One region of the Clostridium cochlearium genome, then DNA from elsewhere that is predicted to be linked to it. Evidence: riboswitches for the same ligand, from Rfam matches in the RefSeq annotation. Region 1 holds a riboswitch; each other region holds the start of a gene.
What was found. Region 1 has a riboswitch for cobalamin ahead of CKV72_RS02465 (ABC transporter substrate-binding protein). Riboswitches for the same ligand answer to the same signal wherever they lie in the genome.

Region 2: it holds a riboswitch for cobalamin, as region 1 does, so the genes downstream of both, CKV72_RS03045 (hypothetical protein) here and CKV72_RS02465 (ABC transporter substrate-binding protein) in region 1, are expected to answer to the same signal.
Region 3: it holds a riboswitch for cobalamin, as region 1 does, so the genes downstream of both, CKV72_RS05870 (nucleotide-binding protein) here and CKV72_RS02465 (ABC transporter substrate-binding protein) in region 1, are expected to answer to the same signal.

What each region holds. Positions count from the first base shown of each region.
Region 1 is NZ_LT906477.1:508,188-515,187, reverse strand. Features, by position in the region: gene CKV72_RS02475 (ABC transporter ATP-binding protein) at 1-303, opposite strand, end outside; gene CKV72_RS02470 (FecCD family ABC transporter permease) at 309-1,301, opposite strand; gene CKV72_RS02465 (ABC transporter substrate-binding protein) at 1,372-2,382, opposite strand; cobalamin riboswitch at 2,584-2,760, opposite strand; gene CKV72_RS12200 (hypothetical protein) at 2,874-3,032, opposite strand; gene CKV72_RS02460 (hypothetical protein) at 3,412-3,825, shown strand; gene CKV72_RS02455 (hypothetical protein) at 3,895-4,269, shown strand; gene CKV72_RS02450 (hypothetical protein) at 4,445-5,008, opposite strand; gene CKV72_RS02445 (tetratricopeptide repeat protein) at 4,993-7,000, opposite strand, start outside.
Region 2 is NZ_LT906477.1:623,698-630,697, forward strand. Features, by position in the region: gene CKV72_RS03025 (polysaccharide deacetylase family protein) at 118-1,104, shown strand; gene CKV72_RS03030 (ABC transporter ATP-binding protein) at 1,236-1,970, shown strand; gene CKV72_RS03035 (SufB/SufD family protein) at 1,972-2,892, shown strand; gene CKV72_RS03040 (hypothetical protein) at 2,911-3,171, shown strand; cobalamin riboswitch at 3,463-3,651, opposite strand; cobalamin riboswitch at 3,891-4,072, shown strand; gene CKV72_RS03045 (hypothetical protein) at 4,281-4,760, shown strand; gene CKV72_RS03050 (phospho-sugar mutase) at 4,949-6,670, shown strand; gene CKV72_RS03055 (patatin-like phospholipase family protein) at 6,745-7,000, shown strand, end outside.
Region 3 is NZ_LT906477.1:1,208,331-1,215,330, reverse strand. Features, by position in the region: gene CKV72_RS05890 (hypothetical protein) at 1-309, shown strand, start outside; gene CKV72_RS05885 (ABC transporter substrate-binding protein) at 408-1,625, shown strand; gene CKV72_RS05880 (GTP-binding protein) at 1,622-2,323, shown strand; gene CKV72_RS05875 (ATP-binding cassette domain-containing protein) at 2,316-3,350, shown strand; cobalamin riboswitch at 3,489-3,653, shown strand; gene CKV72_RS05870 (nucleotide-binding protein) at 3,762-4,598, shown strand; gene CKV72_RS05865 (hypothetical protein) at 4,620-5,072, shown strand; gene CKV72_RS05860 (nitrogenase component 1) at 5,101-6,285, shown strand; gene CKV72_RS05855 (ABC transporter substrate-binding protein) at 6,322-7,000, shown strand, end outside.

The sequences.
Region 1 (7,000 bases):
TCGACCCATTAAAACTATCTCCTTTACACTGAAATCAAATCCTACATTGTTTTCTTGTGCCACTATAGACATCTCTTCAGCCGCTTCTCTATTGGAACTTTTAATTAAATCTTTACTATTCAAATAAATGGTACCACCTTTAGGTTTTAGCACTTTATATATATTCTTTAAAAGTGTAGACTTACCACTTCCATTAGGTCCTATTATACCTACAAACTCTCCTTTGTTAACCTGAAGTTTTATTTTATCACATATTTTTTTATTTTCTATCTCATAGTCAAGATTCTCTATTTCTAGGTACATATTATTCACTCTCCAAAAGAATATCTATTTCGTTTAAGTAACCATATAAAAAATGGTCCTCCAGTAAGTGCAGTAACTATTCCTATAGGTAGTTCCTGAGGGGCAACCACCATTCTAGCTGCAACATCTGCCCAAATTATCAATAATGCCCCTAAAAGCGCAGAAATGGGAAGAACTTTTCTATGATCTGAGCCTACAAAATTCCTTGATATATGTGGCACTATTAATCCTACAAAACCTATTGATCCGCTTATGGCAACCAAAGTTCCTGTAAGTAATGCACAAACCAAAACTACTATAGTTCTTATAAGCTTTATATTCATTCCTAATACTATAGCTGTTTGCTCACCAATTAGCATGGTGTTTAACGCATTACTTAAACAAAATAATACTAGAATTGATACTATAAGTACTGCTAAAGGTATGGGAATATATATCCATTTAGTACCTGAAAGTCCGCCCATCATCCAAAATACTGCATTTCTAATTCCACTTTCATCTTTGGAACTATATATAAGGTAATTTGTAAATGCGGAAAAAATTGAAGACACTGCTAGTCCAGTAAGAACTAGTCTAATAGGTAATATTCCTTCTTTGGTTCTTGATAGAGAATATACAACAATTATAGATATTAACGAACCTATAAAAGCTCCTATTGGCATAGCAAAAATCCCAAAAATATTAAATATGCCTATAAGGGCTGCTGCCACTGCCCCTGCAGATGCTCCTGATGATATTCCAAGTATATATGGATCGGATAATGGATTCTTTGTAAAAGCCTGCATACTTACTCCAGCTATTGCAAGACCACTTCCTACAACTGCACTTAATATAACTCTTGGGAGCCTTAAATACCATACTATTCGTTGAATATTGCTACTTATTTGTGCAACCCCATCTATATTAAAACCTAGCTTGTATAATATTATTTTCCAAACATCCATAAAATCAATAGACACAGGACCAATTCCAACAGCTACCACCATTGATAAAATCATAATTACAAACAAAATTATAAAAAGAAAAGATGTGTTTTCTTTGAAGATAGTCTTCAATTATTTCACCAACCTATCTAAATAAATCAGGATAAAGTTCCTTTGCTAAATTCTCTACTGCATCTCCATTTCTAATTCCAGTAAATACACTTGGTAATGGTAAAATTACAAATCTGTTATTCTTTATTGCATCTATATCTTTTAATGCTTTGTTGCTTTTTAAGAATTTGATTTTATCTTCTGCTGACACTTTGCCATAATCATTTATAATTATGCATTGTGGATTTCTTTCTACAACTGCTTCCCAACTAACCTTTTCCCATGTCTTTTTTAAATCACCAAATATATTTTGTCCACCTGCAAGTTCAATAATATTGCTTTGAAGACTTTTTCCTGCTGTATAGGCCTGATCATTTCCACTATCATACACAAAAACTTTAATCTTTTTATCTACTTTACTTGTCTTTTTTTGTACTTCGCTAATTTGATTTTTCATCTTTTCAACTATCTTTTCCGCTCTATCCTCTACATTAAAAATTTTACCTAGATTGCGGAAATCTTCATATGTATCTTCTATTGTAGCCCCTTCTGTATAAGTAGCCTTTGAAACATAAGGCATTATACTATTGTCTACAAAATCTTTAACTGTCCCTACTCCCTTTTTCCCAAAAGCAGAACTTCTACCATATACAAAATCAGGACCTGCTCCAAGAAGAGCTTCCATTGAAGGATATTTTTCTGCCAACACAGGTATTTTTTTAAGTTTTTCCTCATATTGTGGAAGTATTTTTGCATTATTATAAGCTGTTCCAATTATTTTATCTTCTAAGCCTAATGCAAATAAATTTTCTGTTGTATGTGCATTAAAACTAACTACCTTTTCAGGGACTTTTGTATATTTTACAACTGTATTATAAGTTTCAATTTCAAAAGGAGTAAATTTTGTAGCCTTTACTTCTGTAGCCTTTCCATCTTTATTTGCTGTATCTTTAGCTGTATTTGAGCATGCTGTAAATGATGCTCCTAAAACCAAAGCTATACAAGTAGCTGACATTATTCTCTTAAAGTTCAAATTTTTCTTCATATATTTTCCCTCCTAATTCATTAAATAAAATTATGTATAAGTGATTAGCTCTGACACTAAAATTCTACAATTAAATTTAAATATTATATTATTCGTAAAAAATAAAAACTTCTCAATAACATATGAGAAGTTGATATAAAAACATATTATAGTTGTCTATAAAAGTAACTTTAATACACCTCCCCTATCAACCGTAGAGTTATTAGTGTCTAATTACAGGTAAGTCTTCTGACTTTGGTTCTTCAATTCTATAAACCTTCCCTCTTATGTGAAGTGGTATACTTTATAAAATCTCCCCATTACAGCGGCGGGACCGTACAGGATTTTCACCTGTTTCCATATTAAGCCTAACAAGGCACCTAAAATTTAAACTATTAAACTATTAAATTATTTACTTATTTTATTATAAATACGTAAACGAAATTTGTCAAAAGACGCACTTTGAGGTTTTATATTATTGCCTTATACTTGTAATAAATAGAATAGTGGAATTAACTTAAAAATATTGAATTACTTTTATTGTTAAATTTTATAATTATAGTTGCACACTTAACGTCTTTTTTAAAATAATCATCTGAAAAATTAACCATATATCTGCCTAAAAATTTTTCATTAGAATTTGGAATATATTTTAATCTATCAAAATACAAAGATATTATTTAATCTTATCCTTTTTCTTTTTATCAAAAAACCCCATAATTAACAATGTCATGAATAATGTTGTTAACATATATAACGATTGTTCCAATAATTTCACTCCCTAAGATAGTAGATTAGTTTAATATTCTATATTTTTATTATAACATAATATATGGATTTTTAATATGCTATGAAGTTGATAGTAAAAGCTTTAAATATCCTGTATACTTAATGTCAACAGACATAAAGCTTAATACTCAAACTATAATAAAATACTATTTAAACAGGTAGAGCATTGAATTGTACAACTCATGATATAATATAAAGGAAATATCTGATAAAAACTGAAAGGATGGGTTTTTAACATCACATTATAAATTGGAGATATCTATGAATAAAATTAATTCTTATTTTAAGCATTTTTTTAAGTTTTTATTGCTTTATTCCATAGCAATAATAATAATATCAATATCAATGATTTTAATAAACAATGAATTAAGTTATAATTCTATGAAATATTTTATTTTGTCATTTATAATAATGGCTGTTATTAATGCTTTTCAATATATGGATACAGAGAAAATTATACCTATTATAAATACAGCACATTTAGAAACTGCTCTAGAAGATATGAAATGGGAAATGAAACAAGAAAATAATATTATTATAATAAAACCAAGATTTATTGATTCTTTATTTGGGGAAAAAATTTTTATTAGCACATATAATGATGATAAAGTTAAAATAACAGGTGCTAAAAGGCTTGTAAATAGACTTATTAACTATTTAAATTTCATTTCTTAGTTTTACATTATCTTTAAAATGGAGTATTAATGAAATTATTATCTATAAGATTTCTATGAGGTGTTTAAAATGAAGCAAAATAAAAAAATTATATTATCTTTTTCACTTATACTAAATATTATATTAGTTGTATTATTAATATTTAGTATTTATAATTTAAATAAAGAAAAACCTTTAGAATATATTAAAGGTTTTTATCAATCTACAGAGTATTTACCTGATGTATACGAATTTAATTTTACAGAAAAAGAATTTTTTATAAAATTTAATAATAGTATAATTGAAAAAGGAAAATATCATAAATATAAAAATAATATATTTATTTGTTATGGAGAAAAAAGTATTCAGGTAGTTTCACTATTGAATAAAAACTTTTATATTTATGATAATAATAATAACAGAGTAATTGAACTGAAAAAAATATCAAATATTCCATCATCGTAAAACACATTTGTTACTGCAAATAGTAAAGGAGGTTTACCCTATTTGTAACTTCTTCATTAGATGGTATAAGATTTTATTTTTTTCCTTCAATAATAAATATTTTATCTCTAATTAACTTATCTAATAGTTGATCATCATTCAAGTTATTATCATTATGCTGTCCTTATACTATTTATTAATAATAGAAATATTTCTTAGAATAAACCTTTAATATATTCATTGCTTCCTCTATGGAAATATCACCTTTTATTTCTCCAAAATGTATTCCAAAACAATAAAAAACTTTAGTATTATATTTTGAATCTTTACTTATAGAATAAAGCCAATTATTATCTTTATCTAGTGATTTAAACTCACCATAGTCATCTAAATTAATAAATGTTTTAATTTGCTCTGTGAAAATATACTTTTTATCATTTTTATTAATATACTCATATTCTGTTACACTATCATAGCCACTTTTTATTGGATAAGCATTTATTTTATTTAATTTAAATCCATTAACTTCTCCTATTTTATCTACTTTTTTGTTACTAGAATATATTTTATCTCCATTTACTATTTTATTATAAGTATCCATATTAAAATTAGTTAAAAAATTTGATATTAAATAGGCTGTATTCTTTAATTGTTCTGAGTCTACATATGGAAATTGATCTTCTTTTTCATCTAACCTTTTTTTGCATTTATTGCATCCAATCCATTTTGAAGCAGGGATTCCTACTACATTTGATCCCAATACTCTTCTTTTTTTATCTCTTCTAAAATTTGTTTTACTTTCATATTATCCACTGAATTAAATACTTTTTCATAAAGTTTTTTTCCATCTTCAATATTTAGATTATCTACTAGTACTGATTTTAATAGCTCCTTTAAAAGTTCCTTATCTTTTTTAGGTACATTATTCATATTATTTAAAGCATCTATTACCTTTACTACATTCATCTTTTTTAAACTAATTTCTCCGCTTTTTAATGTATTTATAGATTTTGTGTAATCTTGTAGATATATGTCAATATAAATCATATCTATAAATTTATAATCTGACATTTTCTCATAATTTTCTCTAGCCTTTTCAAATTCCTCTAAAGCCAAATGGTATTTAGCTCTTTCATGATAATAATTTGTATCCCTATGTTTTTGTGGAATGTTATCTAATATTTCTTTTACTAATTTTTGATTTTCTCTTATATTTTTATTTTCCATAAAATTCACTACTTCAAAAGAAAGTTTATTATTAGTTAAATCATCATATTCTTTGGCATATTTTAAAGCTTTATTGTAGTCTTTCTTATCTTTTTTCCAACCAATCATGTAAAATTTACATAAATAAAGAAGTGCTTCCTTATCCTTTGGATTTTTATTTAATTTTTCTTCATAATGTTTAATGGCTTTTTCATATTTTTTATCTAGTATAAGTTGTTCTCCTAAAGTTAAATCTCCCTCCACTTTTATACTAGGCATTTCATCATAATTACATATTAAAGGAAGGCTGCTACCTATTAGATTTCCTTCTTTATCATATCCATTAACCACAATTGGATATTCTATATTGGGAATAAAAGTTCCTAGTATTCCTGATGGATTAACTATCATCTCTTCTCCATCAAAGGAAAGTCCTCCTACACCTATATTTTCATTTAGCTTTTTTATATTAAATTTAATATTATTTTCTCCTATCTTGTACTCTCCACTTTCATGATGTAATGGAGATCTAAAGCTACTTCCTGATTTTTCTTTTGGATTACCAAATGTTATAGGTTCTACTGTATAATAATCCGCTCCCTTTACTTTATCCCAAGAAATTTCAATTTTTTCTTTTACTATGGTTCCTGGTAGTGGTTTTTTTATTTTTATTGGTTTGATTAAATTAAAGTCAAAATCCATATCTTTATTTAGTTGTATAGAGCTTATATTTTTTCTTAAAAAAACTTTATCATATAATTGAGAGGTATTAATTCCAATTCCAATATCATAAACACCTTGTGTAAATCCTAAGGTTTCAAATTCTCCATTTTTATCTGTTATGGCAACTGGGAAATTACCTCCAGTATAAAATACTCCAATTTCATCATTCATATAAACTTCTACAAAAGGTAGTCCTTTTCCGTTGTAACTTACCTTTCCTCTAATTTTGTAGTCTCCTTTTAATTTGTTTTTATAATCCTTAAACAATATATTTTTATGGCTTACATCACTTCCACCAAATAAATACTCTCCAGGTATCCAACCAATATTACTTGCTTTTTCAAAGTAGTCCATAGCCTTTTCTATATTGCCCTTGTGTGAATAAATATCTCCTAATAAATAGTAATATTTAAAATCTAAATCCATTCCCTTATTATATCCTTGTAAAATTGTTTCTGCCTTTTTATAATCTCTTTGAGTGTAATAATAGTATCCTTCATAAAGTTTGCTTATATTTTTAATTTCTTCATTATTCTTGCCTTTTCCCCAATTTATCCAATGAATTAATTCATCTATATCTAAAGTAGCTATGCTTATATCCATTAATCTAGAATAAGCTTTTTTAGTGTATTTATTATTATAATTTTCATCTAAGTCCTTTAATAAAATTTTTTCAAATACTTCTTTTGCCTTTTTTATGTCTTCTGGAATGTTATTTTTCTCTCCACCAGATCCACTACACGTAGACATAATAGTATATTTGTGAAACCCTCCTAAAATATTTTCTCCATATAAATATAAAGCTTTTTTTTCCTTTAGTTTT
Region 2 (7,000 bases), 120 kb from region 1:
TTTAATAATTATTCATTAATTAAAGTTTTTGTTATAGATTTGTAATTTTTTTTAGTATAGAATGTAGTAGAATAATAGTAGGTTATGAAAAAGTATTAAAGGCAAGGGTGATGTAATATGAAGCAAGATAAAGATTATGGAATGAATTTGTACTCGGAAAATAAAAGAAGAAATAGGAAAAATAGAAAAAGAAGAAGAAGACGAACTATATTTCTGCTTGCTGTTTTAATTGTATTTGCAGGAGGCATATGGATTAAAAGTTCTATTAATAAGAAAAAAGTTTTATCCAATAATGAAAAACAACAAGAAATTATAGAAAATAAAGAGAAAAATGATGATGAAAAACTTCAAGAAAATGAGAAAAATAAAGAAATAAAAGATAATGCAGAAGAGGATAAAACCGATAATGATAAAAAAGAGGACAAGGGTCTTTTAGTTGGACAAGATGGTCTTAAAAGAGATAAAAATAATACTATTGTTATGACTGTTGATGAAATATGGGGTAATGCAGATAAAAAGAAAATTGCGTTTTTAACATTTGATGATGGTCCAAGCATGTATACTCCACAAATATTAGATATATTAAAAAAATATAATGTAAAAGCTACTTTTTTTGTACTAGGGACTTCTGTAGAATCAAATCCTGAGTACTTAAAAAGAGAAGTGGAAGAAGGACATGCTATAGGTAATCACACTTATAGTCATAATATAAAGTATTTTGGCAATTATACTCCACAAGGCTTTGTACAAGATGTAAAAAAGTGTGATAATGCTATTAAGTCAGTTTTGGGACAAGATTTTAAAACTAATTTAGTAAGATTTCCGGGGGGATCTTTTAATCATAAAAGTTATGAAAATGAACTTTTAAATGCCGGTTTTAAACATATAGATTGGAATATAGAAAATGGCGATGCAAGAAGATTAAATGTACCTAAAGAAGAGTTGTTAAATAATGTGAAAAGGGACATGGTAAATCACAATCATTTAGTAATACTAATGCATGACTCAGCCACTAAAAAAACTACAGTAGAATCCTTACCAGAGTTAATAGAATATCTTAAAGGTCAAGGTTTTGAATTTGGCATAATAAGTCAAAATAACTAATATAAAAAGCATATATTAGGATAGAATTTTTAATGTTTTATCTTATATATGCTTTTAATCTTTTTTTAATAAGGCAAATATGTTAAAATTTTAATTGATTGCAATAATTTTAATAAGAAGGGATAGAGAGTATGTTAGATATTCAAAATGTAGGTTTAAAGGTAGAAGAAAATGGAGAAGAAATTACAATATTAGACAATATAAACCTAAACATTGAAGAGGGTAAAATTTATGTAATAACAGGTCCTAATGGAGGTGGTAAAACTACTCTTTCAAAGTTACTTATGGGTATAAGAAAACCTTCATCAGGTAAAATAATTTTTAATGGAGAAAATATAACTAATTTAGATATAAATGAAAGAGCAAAGTTAGGAATAGGATATGCTTTTCAACAACCAGCACGATTTAAAGGCATAAAGGTAAAAGAACTTTTAGAAATAGCTGCAAAAGCAGATGAGAAAAAAGACTTAGATCTTTGTAAAGTTCTTTTAGATGTAGGACTTTGTCCACAGGATTATTTAAATAGAGAAATAAATAATAGTCTTTCTGGAGGAGAGTTAAAGAGAATAGAAATAGCTACAATTCTAGTTAGAGATTTAAAGTTAGCAGTTTTTGATGAACCGGAAGCGGGAATTGATTTATGGAGTTTTCAAAAACTAGTGGAAACTTTTAAAAATCTTAATCGAGAAAAAAAATTAACTCTAGTTATAATTTCTCATCAAGAGAGAATAATTCAATTAGCAGATGAAGTGATTATAATATCCGAAGGTAAAATAGAAAAGAAAACTTCAAAAGATGAAATACTATCTAAAGTAACTTTTGGGGTAGAATGTGGCTGTAATGCTGTCTGTGAAAGGAGAAATTAATATGTTAGGATCAGTAGAAGAGAGAATATTAAATGTCATAGATAATGTTAAAGATATATTTTCTGGAGCACATAATATAAGAAAAGATGGAGAAAAATTAGAAAGAAGTATTTCTAACAATATACATATAAAAAATAAGGAAGATAAAAGCGGAATAGATGTTATTGTAAAACCTGGCACTAAAGGAGAAAGTGTACATATACCAGTTATTTTAACTCAAGAAGGCCTTAGTGATAAGGTATATAATACTTTTGAAATAGGTGAAAATTCAGAAGTTGAGGTAGTTGCAGGATGTGGAATACATAATCCAGGACATTCAAAAACGCAGCATGATGGAGTTCATGAATTTTTTGTAAGAAAAGGTGCAAAATTAAAGTATAGTGAAAAACATTACGCAGAAGGAGAGGGAAAGGGAAAAAAAGTTTTCAATTCAAAAACCATTCTTCATGTAGAAGAAGGTGGAAAGGTTGAAATGGAAATAATACAAATTAAGGGAGTAGATGATACGGAAAGAGAAACAGAAATCTATTTACAAAAGGAAGCTAGTTTAGTTATTACAGAAAGAATGATGACAGAAGGAAAGCAGAAGGCAAAATCTGATATACAAATAGAATTAAAAGGAGAAGATTCAACAGCACAGGTAATTTCACGTTCTGTAGCAAAAGATGATTCAAATCAAAAATTTAATTTTAATGTTGTAGGTAAAAATAAATGTAGAGCCCATGTACAATGTGACTCTATTATAATGGGAAATTCTAAAGTTGAATCAATTCCTGCTATAGCGGCAAAGCACAATGAAGCAGAGCTTATACATGAAGCAGCTATTGGGAAAATTGCAAATGATCAACTTATAAAATTAATGTCCTTAGGACTTACTGAAAAAGAAGCTGAAGATACTATATTAAAAGGCTTTTTAAAATAGTTATAAAAGGAGTCTACTATGAAAAATAATCAATCAATTTTAAATGTGTTATTCATATTAGTTACTGTAATAACGATTATAAGTAGAAGCTTTGAAGTGGGTTCTATTTATAGAATAATACTATTAGCTATTAGTATTATAATTTCCATACCATATTTTTATATATTAGTAAAAAATAAAATGTATAAAAATAATTTATTAAATTTATTTGTAGCCATATTGGTATTTTTTCAAATAATAAATATAATATATTATACTTATGTTTTAAAAATACAATAAAAAAATAAGCTGTAGAATAATAAATAATAGAAAGGCGGTTTCTATTTAAAACTATTTTTATTGCATACAGCTTATTTTTCAAAATTGACTCTTATTCTTACGATATTAAAAGACTATAGTGCTTGGAATATTACTCATCATTTAACAGTAAGAAAAGAGTTGAGATTTGCAATATTAAATTATTAAAAAAAGCAACCCATGGAAAAGGTTGCTTTTTATCACAATAAGATAATTATTTTGAAATTAATAATCTTATAGCACACAAAACTACCACAACTTTCCCACCGAAAGAGGTTTTTAATAATTTAGGCAGGTCTCCTGGCTTAAGAATCATTCTAACCTTTACCTTCCTTCTTTTTAGAAGTGGTTATTAAAGGCTCGTCATCTATTACAGTAGCGGGGGCTGCTGTGGAATTTAACCACATTCCCTTTTCACCCATTATATACAACAAAATGAGCACCTAAATTTCATTTGTTATTAACTTATGAATAAAGTATATCATCTCAAAATTAATATGTCAACAGTAAAATAACAAAATAATAAAAAATAGCTTAAATAATAAAAATATGATAATTATATATATTATAAATAAACATATTAATATTTTATTTATAATTATTAACAATACCAGGTGTAATTTTTATAAAAATATGTTATAATGTATATGAAATTAATAAATTGATAAAATAAATGGTAAATATTAATAAACTATTAAAAATTAAATATTTGTTTATAAAGTTTCTTGTAAAAAAGAATTAAAAGGGAAGGAGGTGAAAATCCTCCACGGTCCGGCCACTGTAATTGGTGAGTTTATTCCATAAGCCATTGAGATATTCTTGAGAAGGCGGAAATAAATGATGAATCATAAGTCAGGAGACCTGCTTTATAGTAGTGTGAATATACAACTTCCGGAGAAAGTTGGGTATTGAAAATTATATTAAGTTTTAAGGATTAGTATAATACCTTATACTCTCATGGAATTTTGTGGGATATAAGGTTTTTTTATTATAAAAATATTAATTTTATAAAGGGGGTTGAGATAAGTCTTATACTGATTAAAAGAATATATGTAAAGACAAATTATTTCAATTAAAGAGGGGATTAAAATATGTATAAAAAAAGACAGTACAAAAATTTTATCTGTGTGTTGGTTGTAGTGTTAATGCTTTTGACTATTGGAGATGTTGGTATATTAGAAATGGGAACAGTATTTGCAAAAACTAATAAAAAAGATGATACGATAGAAGTAAATTCAGAAGAAAATTTAAATGAAAATAATATACTATCTTTAAAAGAAATTAGAGACATAATAAATAAAATACAAAGTGAAAATATAGGAATAAGCTCTATAAGAATAGTGAATAACTTAGAAGGAATTGAACCCGGAGATGAAATACAATTTGAGGTACAAGATGAATTAGGTCAACAAATACCTGTGGATAATTTAGTATTTACAGTAAATAATGAGGAGTTAGGCAAAATGGATGAAAATATTATTAATAAATTTACAAAATTAGGATCAGATACCGTTGTTATAAAAGTAACTTTGAAAGATAGACCTAATATAAAAGATGAGATTAGAATCTAGCCTGTCCAATTTTTAAAAATTTTCATTTATAAATTATAAATACATTGTAAAAACCTTAAGCTTTTATAAAATGTAAAAGCTTAAGGTTTTTTATATCTATTTATAGGAAATAATTATAGAATATACTAATAAAATATATAAAAATCTGATAAAATATGAGTATAGAACAAAAGAGAGGAGAGACATTTATGGATTATATGAAAGTTTATAATGAATGGTTAAATAATGATTATTTTGATAATGCTACAAGAGAAGAATTAAGGAGTATAGAGGATAATCCTAAAGAAATAGAAGATAGATTTTATAAAAATTTAGAGTTTGGAACAGCTGGACTTAGAGGGAAAATTGCAGCAGGCACAAATAGAATGAATAAATATATAATAGCTAAAGTAACTCAAGGCCTTGCAAAGTTTATAATAAAACAAGGTAAAGAGGCAATGGATAGAGGAGTAGCTATAGCATATGATTGTAGACATTATTCAGATGTTTTTGCAAAAACTGCAGCGTTGGTTTTAGCTGCAAATGGTATTAAAGCATATTTATTTGAAGATTTAAGACCAACTCCAGAACTATCTTATACTGTAAGGAAATTAAACACAATATCAGGCATAGTGGTAACTGCTAGTCATAATCCTAAGGATTACAATGGATATAAAGTATATTGGGAGGATGGAGCACAAATACTAGATAAAATAGCAATACCTATAACAGAAGAGATAAACAATATTAAAGATTTTAAAGAAATAAAGTTTATATCTGAAGAAGAAGCTTTAGAAAAAGGACTTTTAAATATCATAGGTAAAGAAATAGATGATGAATATATAGAAAAAGTTAAATCCTTGTCTATAAGGGATGACATAGATAAGAATATTAAAATAGTGTATACGCCATTAAATGGAACAGGAAACATTCCAGTAAGAAGAGTTTTAAAAGAAAGAGGATTTACTAATGTAGTAGTAGTACCAGAACAGGAAAATCCAGATCCAGATTTTACTACGGTAGGATATCCGAACCCAGAGGATATAAAGGCTTTTGAATATGCTAAAAGACTAGGGGAAAAAGAAGGAGCAGATTTATTATTAGCAACAGATCCTGATTGTGATAGATTGGCAGTAATGGCTAGAAATAAAGAAGGGGAATTCACAGCATTAAATGGCAATCAAACAGGAGCTGTTTTAATTAAGTATCTTGTAGAAAGTAAAGTGGAAAAAGGAACTTTACCTGAAAAACCAATGATAATAAAATCAGTAGTTACTGGTGATATGGGAAAGGTTATAGGGGAAAAGTATGGAGTTACAACCTTTGAATCTCTTACAGGATTTAAAAATATCTGTGGTAAAGAAATGGAAATGAATAAAAAAGGATATAATTTTATTTTTGGATATGAAGAAAGTATAGGATATACCGCTGGAGATTTTGTTAAAGATAAGGACGCAGTTATTGCAGCAATGTTTTTATGTGAAGCGGCAGCTTATTATAAAACACAAGGAAAAACTTTAATAGATGTATTAAATGAAATATATAAAGAGTTTGGATATTATAGAGAAAAATTAATATCACTTATATTAGAAGGTGTAGAAGGACAAAAGAGAATAGGAAGAATGATGGATGTATATAGAAAAGAATTTCCTAAAGTTATAGGGGATGTGAAACTTGTAAAATATATAGATATAAATGAAGGAAAAGAAATTAATCTTATAAGCGGTGAAGAAAAGCCAATAGAATTTCCTAAATCCAATGTACTTAAATTTATATTAGAAGATGGATCTTGGTATGCAGTTAGACCATCTGGAACAGAACCTAAAATAAAAATATACTTATATTCTAAAGGAAGTACTTTAAAAGATTCAGAAAACAAATTAAAAATAATGGAAAAAACTATTATGGAAAAACTTAATTCAGTAGAATAATAGAAATTAAGATATTAATCTAATATCTATAAAGTTTTTTCATTTTACAAATTGCAGTTATAGGAGGATACTACATGGATAAAGTGGGATTAATATTAGAAGGTGGGGGAATGAGAGGTCTCTACACTGCAGGAATATTGGATTATTTTATGGAAAAAGACTTCTATACTCCATATGTAATAGGGGTATCTATGGGTGCGTGTAATGCTACATCTTATGTTTCAAAACAAAAAAAGAGAAATAAGGCTGTAACGATAAATTATGTAAATGATCCTAGATATTTGAGTATTAAAAATATGTTTACATGTAAAAGTTTATTAGGAATAGATT
Region 3 (7,000 bases), 700 kb from region 1:
GCTTATGCCAATACTTGGATTCATTATGTAATAGGGGTATTGGGAACCTTTACCTTTATAAGTATCTGTATTAAAGAAGGCATTTCCCAAAAAGGCTTTATATCAATGTATAGATATAAAGAAATTATATTATGGAATGAAATTAAAAAAGTTGTGGTCATTAAATCCAAAGACATGAAAGTTCAGTTGTTTGGTGGTTTTATGGAACAAACTTTTCATTTTAAAAACAGTGATTATGATAAGGTAATTAATATTATGAAAGAAAATTTACCTATAGAGACCCAGTTAGAAATAAATAAAAAAATATAACATAATCTAAAGGTAACATAGGATACTGAATCTAGATATAGTTAATGATAAAGTAATTTTTAATAAGGCTTTATTTTATAAAGGGAGATGAACATAGTATGAATAAAAAATATTTTGATATAAAAGATACATTATATGATGTTACAGAAAAATATAGTGAGGCCATAGAATTATTAATATCCTTAGGATTTGATAATATAAAAGATGAAAATTTGAGGAAAAGTTTTGGAAAATCTATTTCATTAGAAGATGCCCTAAAGCTTAAAAAAATAAATGTAGAATCCTTTACTAATGAACTTATATATAGAATTGAAAATAATGAAAAGAAATTATCAGATAAAAAACACAATGTAAAAATTGCTGGGGTACTGCCTTGTCCAGTTAGAGTGCCTTTAACAGAAGCCTTTGAAAACTGGCTTTCTAATAAAGATTTTACTTTTAATGTGGATTATGAGTTAAAGACAGCCTCCATGGGAATTGATTGGTTGATGGAGGATTTTAAAAAACAAAATAAAGAAGTATTGCCAGATTTATTTATATCTGCAGGTTTTGATTTATTTTTTGATAAAAAATTATTTGGTAAATATAAATCAGAGAATATTTTTGAAGACATAACAGATTTTAAACAATACAATGAAGACTTTCATAATGAATATATAAAATTAGAAGATCCTAATAAACAATATTCAATGATAGGCGTTGTACCTGCTGTGTTTTTAGTAAATACAGAAGAGTTAAATGGAAGAAAAATGCCAACAAGTTGGGAAGATATATTAAAAGAAGAGTTTAAAAACAGTGTAAGTTTACCTATAGGGGATTTTGATTTATTTAATGCTATTTTATTGAATATTTACAAAAATTATGGAGAAGAAGGGCTAAAAAGCTTAGGAAAGAGTTTGAAAAAGAGTATGCATCCATCAGAAATGGTGAAGTCTCATATAAAAAAATATGATAAACCAGCTGTTACAATTATGCCATATTTCTTTACAAAAATGATAAAACAAGAAGGTCCTATGGTTGCGGTATGGCCTAAAGATGGAGCCATTATAAGTCCTATATTTATGTTAAGTAAAAAAGAGAAAAAAGAAGAATTAAAACCACTTGTAGACTTTTTTGCTTCAAAGGAAGTGGGAGAGATATTAGCTCATAATGGTAAATTTCCAAGTGTAAATCCAAATGTAGATAATATGATTGCAAAAGACAATAAATATATGTGGATTGGTTGGGATTATATAAAGGAAAATGATATAAGTAGTTTAATAAAAAAATGTGAAGATATATTTAATAGTTCTGTAAAAGGAGATGAGAGTTTATGAATTTAGTAACTGTATCAGGTCCTCCTTCTTCAGGAAAAACTTCTGTAATATTAAAAACTATAGAGGCTATTAAAAATAGAGGGTTAACTGTAGGAGTAGTTAAATTTGACTGCTTGTATACAGATGATGATATTTTATATAAAAAAGCAGATGTTCCAGTTAAAAAGGGATTATCAGCATCGTTATGTCCAGATCATTATTTTGCAAGTAATATAGAAGAAGTTGTAACCTGGGGAGTAAAGGAAAATTTAGACTTACTTATAACAGAAAGTGCAGGATTGTGTAATAGATGTTCTCCATATTTAAAAGGCATTAAGGCAATATGTGTAATAGATAATTTAAGTGGTATAAACACACCTAAAAAAATAGGGCCTATGCTAAAAACTGCAGATATTATTGTAATAACAAAAGGAGATATTGTTTCTCAAGCGGAAAGAGAAGTTTTTGCCTCAAGAGTGCAATCAGTAAATCCTCAAGCGGTAATTATTTTTGTTAATGGATTGACAGGACAAGGAGCATTTGAACTTAGCACCCTTGTGTATGATGAAAATTTAAGTATTGAAACAGTAAATGGACGAGAATTAAAGTTTCCAATGCCTTCTGCACTATGCTCATATTGTTTAGGAGAAACAAGGATAGGAGAAGAATATCAAATGGGAAATGTGCGAAAGATGAATATAGGTGATAACAATGATTAAAATAAAGGAATTGGAAACAAAAAAAATAAAAGATTTAGAGAAGAAATATCCTTTTATATTGTCTTTCTTTGAAAATAATAAATTAGATGTAAAAGAATATGAAGAATCTACATTTGAAGAGTATTTAAATCATTTTACAGAAGAGGAAATTGAGGAGTGGGCAATAGATATAGAAAAGATTAAAGTGGATTTAGAAGTTTATATAAATCAAATGATTATGTTTTTAGGATTAGAAAAGGATAAAGTGGATTCTATAACCATAATAGCGGGAAAAGATAAGCATGGGAATAAAGAGAATTTTGATAAATTAACCATTTGTAAAAGTGAAATAGTATCTATAGTAGGACCAACGGGCTCAGGTAAAAGTAGATTATTGGCTGATATAGAATGGGCTGCTAATAGAGATACACCTACTAATAGAGTAATTTTAGTTAATGATGAACTACCGAATAAAAGTCTTAGATTTTCTACAAGCAATAAATTGGTGGCTCAATTATCACAAAATATGAACTTTGTCATGGATTTAACTGTAAAGGAATTTTTACAGTTGCATGCAAAAAGTAGAATGATTGATAATGAAGAAGAAATTATACAAAAGATAATAGAAGCTGCAAATGAATTAGCAGGTGAAAAGTTTTGCCTAGATAGTCCTATAACAGGATTAAGTGGAGGACAATCAAGGGCATTAATGATAGCGGATACTGCAATATTAAGCACTTCTCCTATTGTATTAATTGATGAAATAGAAAATGCAGGCATAGATAGAAAAAGAGCTTTAAATCTTCTTGTTAATGAAGAGAAAATAGTTTTAATGGCCACCCACGATCCAACCTTAGCACTTATGGCTGATAAAAGGATTGTCATAAAAAATGGAGGAATTTATAAGGTAATTGAAACAGATCATGAAGAAAAAAGCATATTAAAAGAATTAGAAAAAATGGATAAGATTATTAATGACATGAGGGCAAAGCTTAGAAAAGGTGAAAAGGTAACTGTTAATCGGAAGAGGAGAAATAAAAACGGTTAAAGGCAGGTAAATATAAAGAATAATAGCATTCAATTTAATAAATTTATACTTTTTTATATGAATATTGAATTTTGCTGAACTTCTTCTTTATTGATAAAAATATGATACTATGTTATAATTGACTAAGTTAATTGTAAAATTGAATATTAAAAATAAGATTAAGGGAATTTCGGTGTAAATCCGAAGCGGGTCCGCCACTGTAAGGTGAAGCTTTTTACAAAGATGTCACTGGACATATGTCTGGGAAGACTGTAAAAAGTTATGAAGCTAAGCCAGGATATCTTACTTATTTTTAGCCACATGATAACTCACGGAATAATGAGTGAAGGCATTAATTTTGATGTTAAACTTTAATCATTTTTTGTGGTTAAAGTTTTTTTATTGTTTAATATTATAAAAGGTGGTGAAATAGTGACTAAAAAGTGTTTAAAGATAGCTTTGTATGGGAAAGGAGGCATTGGAAAATCTACTATAGCGTCCAATCTTTCAGCAGCTTTTGCTACATTAGGAATGAAAGTTTTACATATAGGATGTGATCCTAAAGGAGATTCCACAAGGAATCTTATGGGATATAAGATTCCAACATTAATAGAAATTATGAGGGAAAAGGAAGAAAACTTATGTGAAAATGATTTCCTATTTCAAGGGTATAAAAATGTAAATTGTATTGAAGCTGGTGGACCAGAACCAGGTATGGGATGTGCTGGAAGAGGGATAATGGCTGTAATAGAAGAATTAAATGATTTTAAAATATTTGATAAACAATGGGATGTAATAATTTATGATGTATTAGGTGATGTGGTTTGTGGTGGATTTTCAACCCCCATAAGAGAAAATCTTATTGATGCTGTTTATATAGTAACTTCTTCTGAATTTATGTCTTTATATGCAGCAAATAATATAATGAAAAGTATTAATACTTTTTCATCTATGGATGGAGCCTTACTTGGGGGTATTATACATAACTGTAGAAGTTCAAATTCTATTAATAACAATATAATAGAAAGGTTTGGTAGATATTGTGATACATTAATTTTAGATACTATTCCATATTCAAAAGACATAGTTTTGTCTGAACTTATGGCAAAAACGGTTGTGGAAAATTTACCTAATTCACCTTCAACTTATACTTTTATACAGTTAGCTAAAAAAATAAAGGAAAATACCAATTATCATATACCAATTACTTTAGATGATAATCTTTTAGAGAAATTTAGTGATTTTATACTAAATGAAATTGCAAAATAGCATTAAAAAGAAGGTTTTAATATGAATGTAATAAAAAAACATATGCTACATAAAGCTATAAAAAAATTTGACTATGGTGATCTTGTAAATTTGCCTTTATCACTTCAAGATACTTGTGTATTAGCTATTGGTCCCAAATCATGTATAAGGATATTTTATTTCCAAGCTAAAAAAAAGAATTATAATAATAAATTATATATGCTTCCAGTATCTGAGATACAATTAATTTCAGCAGAACATTTAAAATTATTTGAACAAGCTGTAGAAGAAATTTTTAACAGAAGTAATTATAAAAATTTAATAGTACTTATTATGTGTTCAGATATTATACTTGGAAACAATTTTGAAAGTGTAATTAGATATTTAGAAAAAAAACATAATAAAAATATAAAATTATTTAAAAGAGGTCCATTAGTAGACAATATGATGTGTCCTAAAGAAAGGATGATAAGCATAGTAGATAGTTTATATTAAAATATTTAGTTTGGAGTGTGAAATTTATATGAAGGAATTATTTCAATATATACCTCCTCCCTCTAGTGATTATTCAGGAATAATATCTATTTTATTTCAATTAAAAGATTGCTTAAATATATTAGTAACTCCTAAGGGGTGTATTAAAACCATATTAGAAATAGATATTCTAGATGAATTTAAAAATGATAATTTATTTTATACAAGTTTAACTCAAAATGATGTAATATCGGGGTTTGATGAAGATCTTATCTATAGTATAGAAAGTATTTTTAAAAAATATCCTAAAAAATATATAAATATTATAAATACTCCTGTACCAACTATTATAGGTAGTAATTTAAATGGAATAGGTAAGGTGTTGGAAAAAAAGTTAAAAGTACCTGTAACGGTGTTTAATAGTACAGGCTTTGAAAATTATTCACTTGGTATAAGTGAAGCATTATTGAGAATTGGTAAAAGGTTTATATCTTTTAATTATAAAAAAATATTAAATTCTGTAAATATAATAGGATATTCTCCTTTGATTGTTGGTAATATATCAACTTTAAATAGTATTAGAAAACTTATTGAAAATTGTGGTGTTGAAGTAATATCAATATGGTGTAATGAAACTAATATAGAAAAATTAAAAGAAGCTTCCTGCGCTAGTTTGAATATTGTTATTTCTGCAGAAGGAATTCAATTAGCAGAGTATATGAAAAATAAGTTTAATATTCCATACATATTAGATATGCCTATAGGTATTAGTAGAACCAACAAGTTTTTAGGAATATTAGAAAGTAAATTGAAGTTAAAGCCTAATAAACTTATATACAAAAAGAATTATTTAGATAAGAAGGTATTAATAATAGGGACACCACTAGAAAGTTTATACATAAAATATTGTTTAAACGAAGATTTTGGCATAAAAGAAATAAAAATAGTTTCTCTAATATCTTCAAGTAGAAAAGAAAAAAGATTATATGATCAAGATGTTTTTTCAGATATTAATTTTGTATACAGTGAATATGAGTTATTAGAATATATAAAAAATCTTGATATTAGTGTGTTAATAGCAGATCCTTTATATCATAGTTTTGTTGATAATAAGGTTACATTTATACCACACACTAATGTAGCATTAAGTGGTAAAGAATTTATAAATGTTGAAGATAATTATATTGCTGAAAAAGGATTTGAATATTTTTACAAATATCTTATGATTAATTAATTTATCTTATATAAATTTAAGAAAGGATGTATAAAAATGAAATCAAATAAAATAAAAATTGTTTTATTTATGTTAATTTTAACATTAGGTCTAACTGCGTGTGTATCAAAACAATCTACTAAAAAAGATGAGGTTAAAACAAAAATTGTAACTGATACCATAGGTAGAGAAGTTACTATATCTGATGAAGTAAATAAAATTGCAGTAGTTCCTATACCATGGTCATCTATGGTCTATGCTATAGATGGTACAGGTGATAAAATAGTTGGAATGAATCCATCAGCGAAGAAAGCTTATAAAAAAAGTATGTTAAAAGTATTATCACCTGAAATGGAAAAAGTAAATACTGAATTTATTGATAATAATTTTACAGTAAATATAGAAGAAGCTTTAAAAATAAAGCCGGATTTATTTATTCAATGGGATAATCAAGAAAAAAATATTAAACAATTAACAGAAGCTGGCATACCAACTATTGCTTTAAAATATGGAACTCAAAAAGATTTGGAAAATGGAATTAAGCTAATTGGACAAGTTTTAAAAAAGGAAGATAGAGCAAATAAATTAATAGAATATCATAATGAAAATTTAAAGTACTTTGAATCTAAACAAGAATTATTTAAGAATAAGAAAAAGCCTAAAGTATTATATTTAAGAGATGAACAATTAAAAGTTGCTGGAAATAAATCATATAATAATTTTATGATTGATAAAA